DNA from 4 places in the Glutamicibacter sp. NPDC090743 genome. Region 1 is predicted to be linked to each of the others. Evidence: riboswitches for the same ligand, from Rfam matches in the RefSeq annotation. Region 1 holds a riboswitch; each other region holds the start of a gene.

Region 1 (2,195 bases):
CATGCTCACCCGCATGCATGCAGCGACCAAACCGCAGGTACTCGGCTTCCTGCTGATTTTCGCTGGACTGGCCATTTACCTGCGCAGCTGGGCTGTGGTCCCGGTACTCGTGCTGGCCTGGGGAATGCAGCTATTGACCGCACCGGTTTCGGCCCACATGATTGGCCGTTCCGGCTACCGGACCAAGCACGCTGCCAAGGAAACCCTGTTCTCCGATGAGCTGAGCCACGTGGTCAACAAGGTCAACGGAACACCGCCGACCGGAACCACCCCGGTTTCCAAGACCGGATCGCCAGACGAACAAGATTGAGAAAAAGCGGGAGCCGCCCCTCTGGGCGGCTCCCGCTTTTGGCTCAACGCCGAAGCTTACTTGGTGAACTTGGCAACAACCTTGTTGGCGCTGCGATCAGCCACGGTCTGCAGGATTGCTGCGACCAGGGCCGAAACGACTGCGAAGCCCAAGGCACGGCGGAAAGAAGCTTCCGCTGCTTCCTCAGTGCCCTTGCGTGGTGCTTTGCTGCCGGTTGCCTTCAACCAAAGGAAATCAACCAGCTTGCCGCCGAGCATGCCAGCGCCAACGGTGATACCGGTAGTGGCAAGTTTCTGCACTTTATCCATTTTTTCCTCGCGATCAAGCTCTTGACATATCGTTCCTCTGCCCAGCATACCTGCGGTATGGTGGGGGAGCAGTAATTATTCCGACAGGGGAGCGTCAGACTTTTAAAAAAAGTCGCAAGACGCTGAGAGTGCGATAGATCGCAGACCCTCGAACCTGCCCCGGCTAGTACCGGCGAAGGAAGTCGAGCATCTCGGATGCGGATAGGCGCGGCAGTATGCCCTCATTCCGTCCATCTCCCCTCCTTTCCACAGGAGGACCAGCAATGAACGAAACAGTTTCGAAGCAGCGTACCGGCTGGCGTGTAGTTGATATCGTCGTCGCCTCGGTGATCGCCGTCGCTTCAGGGGTCATTTTCTGGGCGTGGAGTGCCGGCTATGGCCTGTTCTCACTCGCCTTTGCGGCTTTCCCGCCAGCCACCGCGCTGCTCACCGGCATGTGGCTCTTCCCGGCGGTGCTCGGCGCACTGATCATCCGCAAGCCAGGCGCCGCAATCTACTGCGAGCTGCTGGCCGCCGTAGTTGAAGCGCTGCTGGGCTCGCACTACGGCTTGACCGTACTGATCTCCGGCCTGGTCCAGGGCCTGGGTGCAGAGCTGGTCTTCGCAGCATTCCGCTACCGCAAGTGGAACCTGGGCGTGGCGCTGCTGGCCGGCTTGTTCGCCGGCTTGTTCGCCGGCATTTCCGAGGCCTACATCCTGGCCTACTACGTTGAGTACACCGCCGGAATGAAGATCTTCCACGTGATCGCCACCGGCATTTCCGGCGTAGTCGTCGCAGGGCTGCTGTCCTGGTTGGCCACGCGCGGACTGGCGAAGACCGGTGCATTGAGCGCCCTGCCGAGCCGGCGTGCGCACCTGGAAAGCGCAAAATGAGTTCCTTTGCCAATTCCGGCGCAGCCTCGCTGACCCAGCGCGGTGCCGCCATCACCGCAACGGGGTTCGGCTGGCAGCACTCCGAGAGGAAGAATCCTGCCATCTCGGGACTGGACCTTGCGATCCACGCCGGTGAGAAGGTGCTGCTGGTCGGTCCATCGGGCGCCGGCAAGTCAACCTTGCTGCACGCGATGGCCGGGTTGCTGGAAGCGGATGAGGACGATCAGGTCGCTGGCCGGCTGCTCATAGATGGCAGCGATGCCTTCATCCGGAGCCACCCGGTGGGCTTGATGCAGCAAGACCCGGAAACCCAGGTAGTGCAAAGCAGGGTCGCCGATGATGTGGCCTTTGGCGCGGAGAACCTCGGAATGGATCCCGAACTGATCCGCCAGCGGATCCCCGAAGTGCTGGACGCTGTGGGTCTGGGTGCGCTGTCCTTCGAGCACCGCACCCAGCAACTTTCCGGCGGACAGAAACAGCGGTTGGCCTTGGCCGGCATTCTGGCCATGGAACCCAGGGTCATGCTGCTCGATGAACCGACTGCCAATGTGGACCCGCAGAGCATTGAGCTCTTGCGCGATGCGGTGCTGAACGCCGCCCGGCTTTCCGGTGCCACGCTGGTCGTCGTGGAACACCGGATTGAAGCCTGGGCGCAGCATGTGGACCGGGTTATCGTGCTGCAGCCCGGTGGGGGAGTCGCGCACG
Region 2 (2,195 bases), on a different contig from region 1:
GCGTTCTCCGGCAACCAGGAATTTGCCCCGCTCGACACCTTCGTGCAGGAAGCCGTTGCTTTCTGCCACATGCTTCGACCCGGGATTATTTGCCCGCAAGCCCAGCTCCAAGCGGTACAGTCCCAGCTCGTCGAACAGGTAATCCACCAAGGTTGCCACGGCGCGGGTGGCCAGCGACCGGCCCCGGTAATTCTGGTTCATCCAATACCAAATCCACGCGTTCCGATTGGCCGGGTCGACCGTACCGCACACCAGTCCCACCAGCCGATCCCGATATGCGACGGCCATCGCCTGCTGGCGTTCCCCGGCCTCCAGCAGTGCGCGCACATACGACTCAGCCTTTTGCGGGGAATCGGCGTCGCCTTGGCGCAGCATGTCGGGGTTCGAGGAGAATGCCTCGAAGACCGCTTCGGCATCCGAAAGGCGCAGCCGGCGCACCGTGAATTCACCGTCGGCATGCACGGTTTCCTTCGGTCCTGCAGATGGCTGCGGATGAGCGGCGACCGTGCCCTGGTGGAAGAGCAGCTGCCAGCGGCCCTGCTCATGGATCCACAGTGAACTGCGTTCGCTGGGGGAACCGGAGAGCAGCTTCCAGCGCAGCAGCACCAGCTGGTCTGAAAGCTGGAGAGCCACCGGGCTTTCGACTTTCAACGCCCCGGCAGCCCGTGCCGGCTCCTGGGCCAGCTGGGCAATGATGGCCTCGCGATCATAGACTCGCCCGCTGGCTCCCACCTCGGCGAACCGAGGATGCAAGCGCCGCTGCAATTGCTCCTGGCTATGGCGTTGGCTAGATTCCAAGAGTTCTTGCTCCAACGAGATGATGGTGCTGGATAGCGCAGAACCTTGGGAAAGCTCGATAGGGAAGTCATGGAATGCCATGTCAGCAAGTACATCACAGAAGATGACGGAACTGCGTTCAGTGAAGTTCGACTTTATGAGCTGCATCATGCTTATAATCGCTGTAATCCGCGGGAGCCTGAATCGACCAGGCTGAGAGGGCACCGAGCCGACCGCTACACCTGATGCGGGTCATGCCGCCGTAGGAAGGAAGCGTGCCCTTGTGCATGTCAACATTGTTGGCGCCGGGATAATCGGCCTGGCCGTCGCGTTCGAGCTGGATTCACGCGCACACACCGTCACCCTCATCGATCCGGCACCCGGCCAAGGTGCAAGCTACGCGGCAGCAGGAATGCTGGCCCCGGCAGCTGAAACGGTCTGGGGCAATGGCCCGTTGCACCAGCTGCTTGCCGCCTCGAATGCCGCCTATCCGCAGTTCATCGAGCGCATCGAATCGGCCACCGGGCAACGCCCGGACTACTTGCAGAACTCCACGCTCGTTGTCGCCGCAGAGCCTGCGGACCGCGAAGCCCTGCACGAGCTGGCCGAACTGCAGATATCCCTCGGCCTGTCAGCGCAAAAGCTGCTGCCCAGCCAAGCCCGCAAGCTCGAACCAGCCTTGGCCGCCAATATTGCTGGCGCGGTCCTGTGCCAAGATGACCACCAGGTCGACCCTCGATCCATCGTCAAGATCCTGTTGGAGCATCTGCGTCCGCACCTGGTCGAGGAACGGGCGCAGGCACTGGTGACCGACGGGAAGCGGACCACCGCTGTGTGCACCGCATCGGGCCGAATCTTCGAAGCGGAGCAGACCATCGTGGCCACCGGTCTTGGCACCCTCGATGGCTTGAACGAACTTCCGCTGCGTCCGGTCTACGGAGACATCCTCCGGATCCAGGGACCAGCAGGCCCGCCGCTCATCACCCGCACCATCCGCGGCATCGTGCACCGGGAACAGGTGTATCTAGTGCCGAGAAGGGACGGCAGCCTCGTCCTTGGCGCCAGTGTCCGTGAAGACCGGCAACAAGCGGTGAACATTGGCGCGATGCACCTGCTGCTGGACAACGCGAGAAAGCTTGTCCCCGGCATCAGCGACTGCACGCTGAACGAGGCAACGGCCCGGGCACGTCCCGCCACGCCAGATGACCGGCCGCTGCTTGGACGCCTTGATCCAGGGCTGCTGCTCTGCACCGGGTACTCCCGGCACGGCGTGCTGCTGGCTCCGCTGGGCGCAACGCTCACTGCGGATCTCGCCCACGGCCACCAATCCCACCCCTTGCACCAGGCTGTGGATCCCCACCGCTTTGCCAACGCAACCTAGACCGCTCACCGAACGGAGCAGCAACCATGACAAGCAT
Region 3 (2,195 bases), on a different contig from region 1:
CCACATTCTCGCGCACCAGATGGAACGGGATATGCCCCGGGCCTTCGACCATCACCTGCACATCGTACTTCCAGGCGCGCTTGGTCAGCTCGGCCAGGGTGTCCAGCTCGGCGAACTGGGCGGCGTCGTTCGCATCTGCGATGGAACCCGGGCGCAGCCCGTCGCCCAGCGAGAAGGCCACGTCGTACTGCGCGAAGATCTCGCACAGCTGATCGAAGTGGGTGTACAGGAAATTCTCCTGGTGGTGCGCCAAGCACCAGCCGGCCATGATGGACCCGCCACGCGAGACCATGCCGGTGACCCGGTTGGCAGTCAGCGGGATGTAGCGCAGCAGCACCCCGGCGTGGATGGTCATGTAGTCCACGCCCTGCTCGCACTGCTCAATGACGGTGTCGCGGAAGATCTCCCAGGTCAGTTCGTTGGCTTCGCCGTTGACCTTCTCCAACGCCTGGTAGATCGGCACGGTGCCGATGGGGACCGGGGAGTTGCGGATGATCCACTCGCGGGTGGTGTGGATGTCATCTCCGGTGGACAGGTCCATAACCGTGTCCGCGCCCCATTTGGCCGCCCACTGGAGCTTGGAGACTTCTTCTGCGATGGAGCTGGTCACCGCCGAGTTGCCGATATTCGCATTGATCTTGACCAGGAACGCCTTGCCGATGATCATCGGCTCGGATTCCGGGTGGTTGATGTTCGCCGGGATGATGGCTCGCCCGGCCGCGAGCTCGCTGCGCACCAGCTCGACATCGCATTCCTCGCGCAGGGCCACATAGCGCATTTCCGGGGTGATGATCCCGGCACGCGCATAGTGCATTTGCGTCACGCGGGCTCCGCCAACGGCCTGCAGCGGCGGGGCTGAGCGTCCGGCCCATTCCGCGCTGGCCGTGCCGCGGCGGACCGCTGAGCGTCCGTCGTCGTGCAGGTTGCGTTCGCGGCCTGCATAGGTTTCCACGTCCCCGCGTTCCAGGATCCACCGCTCGCGGAAGGGTTGCAGGCCTTGGGTGGGCTCGCTTCCCGGTCCGCTGGTGCGATATACAGCCAGCGGCTCGTTGGACTGTCCATTGGGGGAGTCTGCCAATTGGATCTGCGTGACGGGAACAGAAATTCCCGCAGATTCACGGTAGGCAAGGGTGTGGGCAGGGTGCTGTTCAATTTGTTCCACTGGGGAAACTCACTTCCTTCGCCGGCATTACCCGGACAGGTTCAACGGTCGCGGACGGCGATAGCCCGATCTCAGCCCTTGCCAGGGCACCCGTGTGGTCGCGAACAACTTAGCACGCTTGCGAGGGTTAAACGCAAACCCAGTGGTCAGGGCCTGACATCAAGGAAGTGGGAAGGGCCGGCTGTGGCGGGCCAAGATGCTTTTCATTGGCCGGAGACTCTTGCCGGGGGCACCTGGAATCCGGGGCGCAAGACGCAGCCGGTAGCCGGTGCTGCAGCTTGGGGTGTGCCCTGGGCCATGCTCGCAGTGGCTACACGGCATCTGCGGGATAAACGAAAAGAGAGGCAATCTGGAACCAGATTGCCTCTCTTATTTCGAGCCCCCTGCCGGAATCGATCCGGCGACCTCGTTCTTACCAAGAACGCGCTCTACCACTGAGCTAAGGGGGCAACAGGTAAATACTTTACACAGGTTTTTGAGGTTTGCAAAATCCGTCGGGAATTTGTTGCTGAGGTCACAATATTCCTACTCAAGACCGGAATGGGCGGCAAGGAGCTGTTGCCTTCCTGGCGGTTTCCAGCACCCCGGTTCGCGGCCTGGGATCCAACTGCCGGCCGCTGGAGCCGTGCCTGCGTGCCAGGGTGGATCGGGTGTTGCCCAAGTGCCGCTCGGTCACGGGTTCTGGAGCGGGAAAAGGTGGCAGCGTTCCGAAATTCCAAGCGGAGTAATTCGATGTTTGGCCACCGGGAAGAATCCGCGGGATTCTATCCTGCGCACCCGGGCAAATCCGCGATTGACCACGAGGAGCACTCCCGTGAGCATCGTCACCAGGGCACTTTTTGTCCCACCCTTCGTCCCCGGGGTGGCGAGTGAGGGGATAAATAGCCATTGACTAATGGTTTTACAGAATTTTCCGGGTCTTTTCCGGGGTGATCCGCCGATTTTTCTTTGCCGGGAAATCCGTGTAGAGTATTTACTCGTTGCCCCCTTAGCTCAGTGGTAGAGCGCGTTCTTGGTAAGAACGAGGTCGCCG
Region 4 (2,195 bases), on a different contig from region 1:
AAGTACTCAAGCCGATGATGCCCTCGCCAATGATCTGGCGAGCCAGCTGTACCGGCACATCTTTTTGCCCGATATGGATGCCGTTCACTGCTGCGCCAGCAGCCCGTGCCGCGAGGTAGACGTCAATGCGGTCATTGATCAGCAACTGGGCTTTGCCCTCGGTGAGCTTGGCAGCCGCGCAGGCCAGCTCGAAGAATTCCCGGGCGCTTTCATCCTTGGCGCGCAGCTGGATCCACCCGATCCCTCCGGCGACGGCGCCCTCGATAACTTCCAGGGTGCTGCGTGGGGTGCAGCTGGCAGTGTTGGCTACTAGATAAGCGCCGTAATTATGCATGGTTCAATTCCTCGTACTTCAAAGTTTTCAGTTCCCCGGGATCGGCAGCCGACAGCGCATCAAGGAAGGCAACTGCGAAGCTGCCCGGACCGGAGCTGCCAGCCAGGGCCTTTTCCGCGGCCAGGCCATAGAAACCGTGGGCTGCGATGGTGGCCTCGAACGGGTCATCGTGGACCGCAACCATTCCGGCGCAGACCGCGCCCAAGGCGCAGCCGCCACCTGTCATCCGGGTCAAGCCAATTCCGTTGGTTTGCACCAAGACGGTACGCGTGGCGTCGATGATGGCGTCAGCCTGGCCGGAAATGGCCACTACGCAGTCGTTTTCCGTGGCCAGTTCGCGTCCCGCCGCCAAGGCGGCAGAAACCTCATCCAAGGCATCGACACCGCGCGAAGCAGATTGCCGGCCGGCCAGGGCCAGGATTTCCGAGGCGTTGCCGCGAATCAGGGTCGGGCGTTGCCGGACAATGCGCCGGGCAAACTCCGTGCGCACCGGAAGCGCTCCCACTGCCACTGGATCCAGGACCCAGGGGGTGCCTGCAGCGCTCGCCGACTGCACAGCTTCTTCCATGGCGGTCAGCTGTTCAGTGCTTGGAGTTCCCAAATTCACCAATACGGCTGAAGCTGCCTGTGCGAATGGGCCGGCCTCTCCGGGCAGATCCGTCATGGCCGGGGAAGCCCCGGATGCCAGCAGGACATTGGCGGTGAAATTGGATACGACGGTATTGGTCAGGCAAAAAACCAAAGGTGATTGTTGCCGGTATTTTTGGGCAACTGCATGCAAAGCCATGCGACATCCCTCCGCTAGCGTGAACTAGATCAGGTTCTACGGGTCTTATCTCAGTCGGTTGATCCGACACCCCGTGTCACTGCCATAGAGCGTACGCACAACCGGTTCCGAGGACAAGTTACTTACGCTCGCGCCGCGCCACCAAGGCCTTGAGCGTGGCCGCATCCACCTTCTGCGCGGCCGCCAACGCCCAGAGGTGATCCACGGCGGCCAGGAGATCTTCACTGGTATCCACCGGCTGCGGCCGCTCGTTGACCACTGTGCCGGCACGGCGCCGGGAGGTGATCAGCTCTTCGGCTTCCAGCTCCTTGTAGGCGCGCGCCACTGTACCGACAGCGACGCCGAGGTCCGTGGCCAGCGCACGCACAGTAGGCAGCTTGCTCCCCGAGGGCAGATCTCCCAAGGAGATCAGTGAAGCAATCTGCGAGCGGATCTGCTCATAGGGCGGGGTAGCTGCTTGGAGGTCAACACTGATCTGCGTGCTCATGAAGTAGCTGCCGGCTGATGTTCCCGCACGAAGGCGCTACCGGGGCGCTCTAGGAAAATGACTGCTGGGACAACGAAGATGAGCAATGCAAAGAGTCCCAGCCCGGCCGGGAATCCGTAGCCAATGAGCAGCATGGCTACCACTGCACTGGTGTTAACACGCATTGAACGCAGTTCCAGGACCTTGCGGTACCAGATTTCTTCGGCCGACGAGACAGCCCAGGGAATAATCGCCCGGCGGGAGAACCAGACGAATCCAAGATGGGTTGCCAGCAACAGCAGGATCAAGCCTGCAACCATTGTCTTGCCTGGAGGTGCGAAGCCCCACAAATAGTCCAGTGGCGGATCGAGAAGAAAATAGGTGCTGGTGGCAAACAGCAAGCCAGCGGCGATGTAGGACCACAAGGGCAAGGGTGCGTGGTACTTGGGTGCTGCAGACGCCTGCCGGGCCACCGTGCTGACGTAGCTGAGATAAAGCGCATTGAGAACGGCATAGCTCAAAGCCGCACCGGCAAAGATCATTAAGATCCACGTAGTTCGCTCATTGGTAGGCATCTGGAGCTCGTCATCCAGTGGCAAGAATGACCA

Evidence for each region. A riboswitch is a leader RNA that binds a small molecule or an ion and turns the genes downstream of it on or off. The one in region 1 is predicted to bind thiamine pyrophosphate.
Region 2: another riboswitch for thiamine pyrophosphate. It lies ahead of thiO (glycine oxidase ThiO); the one in region 1 lies ahead of ACIQTS_RS11200 (ECF transporter S component).
Region 3: another riboswitch for thiamine pyrophosphate. It lies ahead of thiC (phosphomethylpyrimidine synthase ThiC); the one in region 1 lies ahead of ACIQTS_RS11200 (ECF transporter S component).
Region 4: another riboswitch for thiamine pyrophosphate. It lies ahead of thiM (hydroxyethylthiazole kinase); the one in region 1 lies ahead of ACIQTS_RS11200 (ECF transporter S component).

Annotation. Positions count from the first base shown of each region.
Region 1 is NZ_JBIVXE010000005.1:57,465-59,659, reverse strand. Features, by position in the region: gene mnhG (monovalent cation/H(+) antiporter subunit G) at 1-310, shown strand, start outside; gene ACIQTS_RS11205 (DUF4235 domain-containing protein) at 367-618, opposite strand; TPP riboswitch at 694-816, shown strand; gene ACIQTS_RS11200 (ECF transporter S component) at 882-1,490, shown strand; gene ACIQTS_RS11195 (ATP-binding cassette domain-containing protein) at 1,487-2,195, shown strand, end outside.
Region 2 is NZ_JBIVXE010000001.1:264,290-266,484, forward strand. Features, by position in the region: gene ACIQTS_RS01345 (GNAT family N-acetyltransferase) at 1-879, opposite strand, end outside; TPP riboswitch at 959-1,063, shown strand; gene thiO (glycine oxidase ThiO) at 1,061-2,158, shown strand; gene thiS (sulfur carrier protein ThiS) at 2,185-2,195, shown strand, end outside.
Region 3 is NZ_JBIVXE010000001.1:80,327-82,521, forward strand. Features, by position in the region: gene thiC (phosphomethylpyrimidine synthase ThiC) at 1-1,162, opposite strand, end outside; TPP riboswitch at 1,159-1,266, opposite strand; tRNA gene ACIQTS_RS00395 (tRNA-Thr) at 1,540-1,611, opposite strand; tRNA gene ACIQTS_RS00400 (tRNA-Thr) at 2,145-2,195, shown strand, end outside.
Region 4 is NZ_JBIVXE010000002.1:609,034-611,228, forward strand. Features, by position in the region: gene thiE (thiamine phosphate synthase) at 1-334, opposite strand, end outside; gene thiM (hydroxyethylthiazole kinase) at 327-1,121, opposite strand; TPP riboswitch at 1,111-1,205, opposite strand; gene ACIQTS_RS06285 (GntR family transcriptional regulator) at 1,240-1,608, opposite strand; gene ACIQTS_RS06290 (hypothetical protein) at 1,605-2,195, opposite strand, start outside.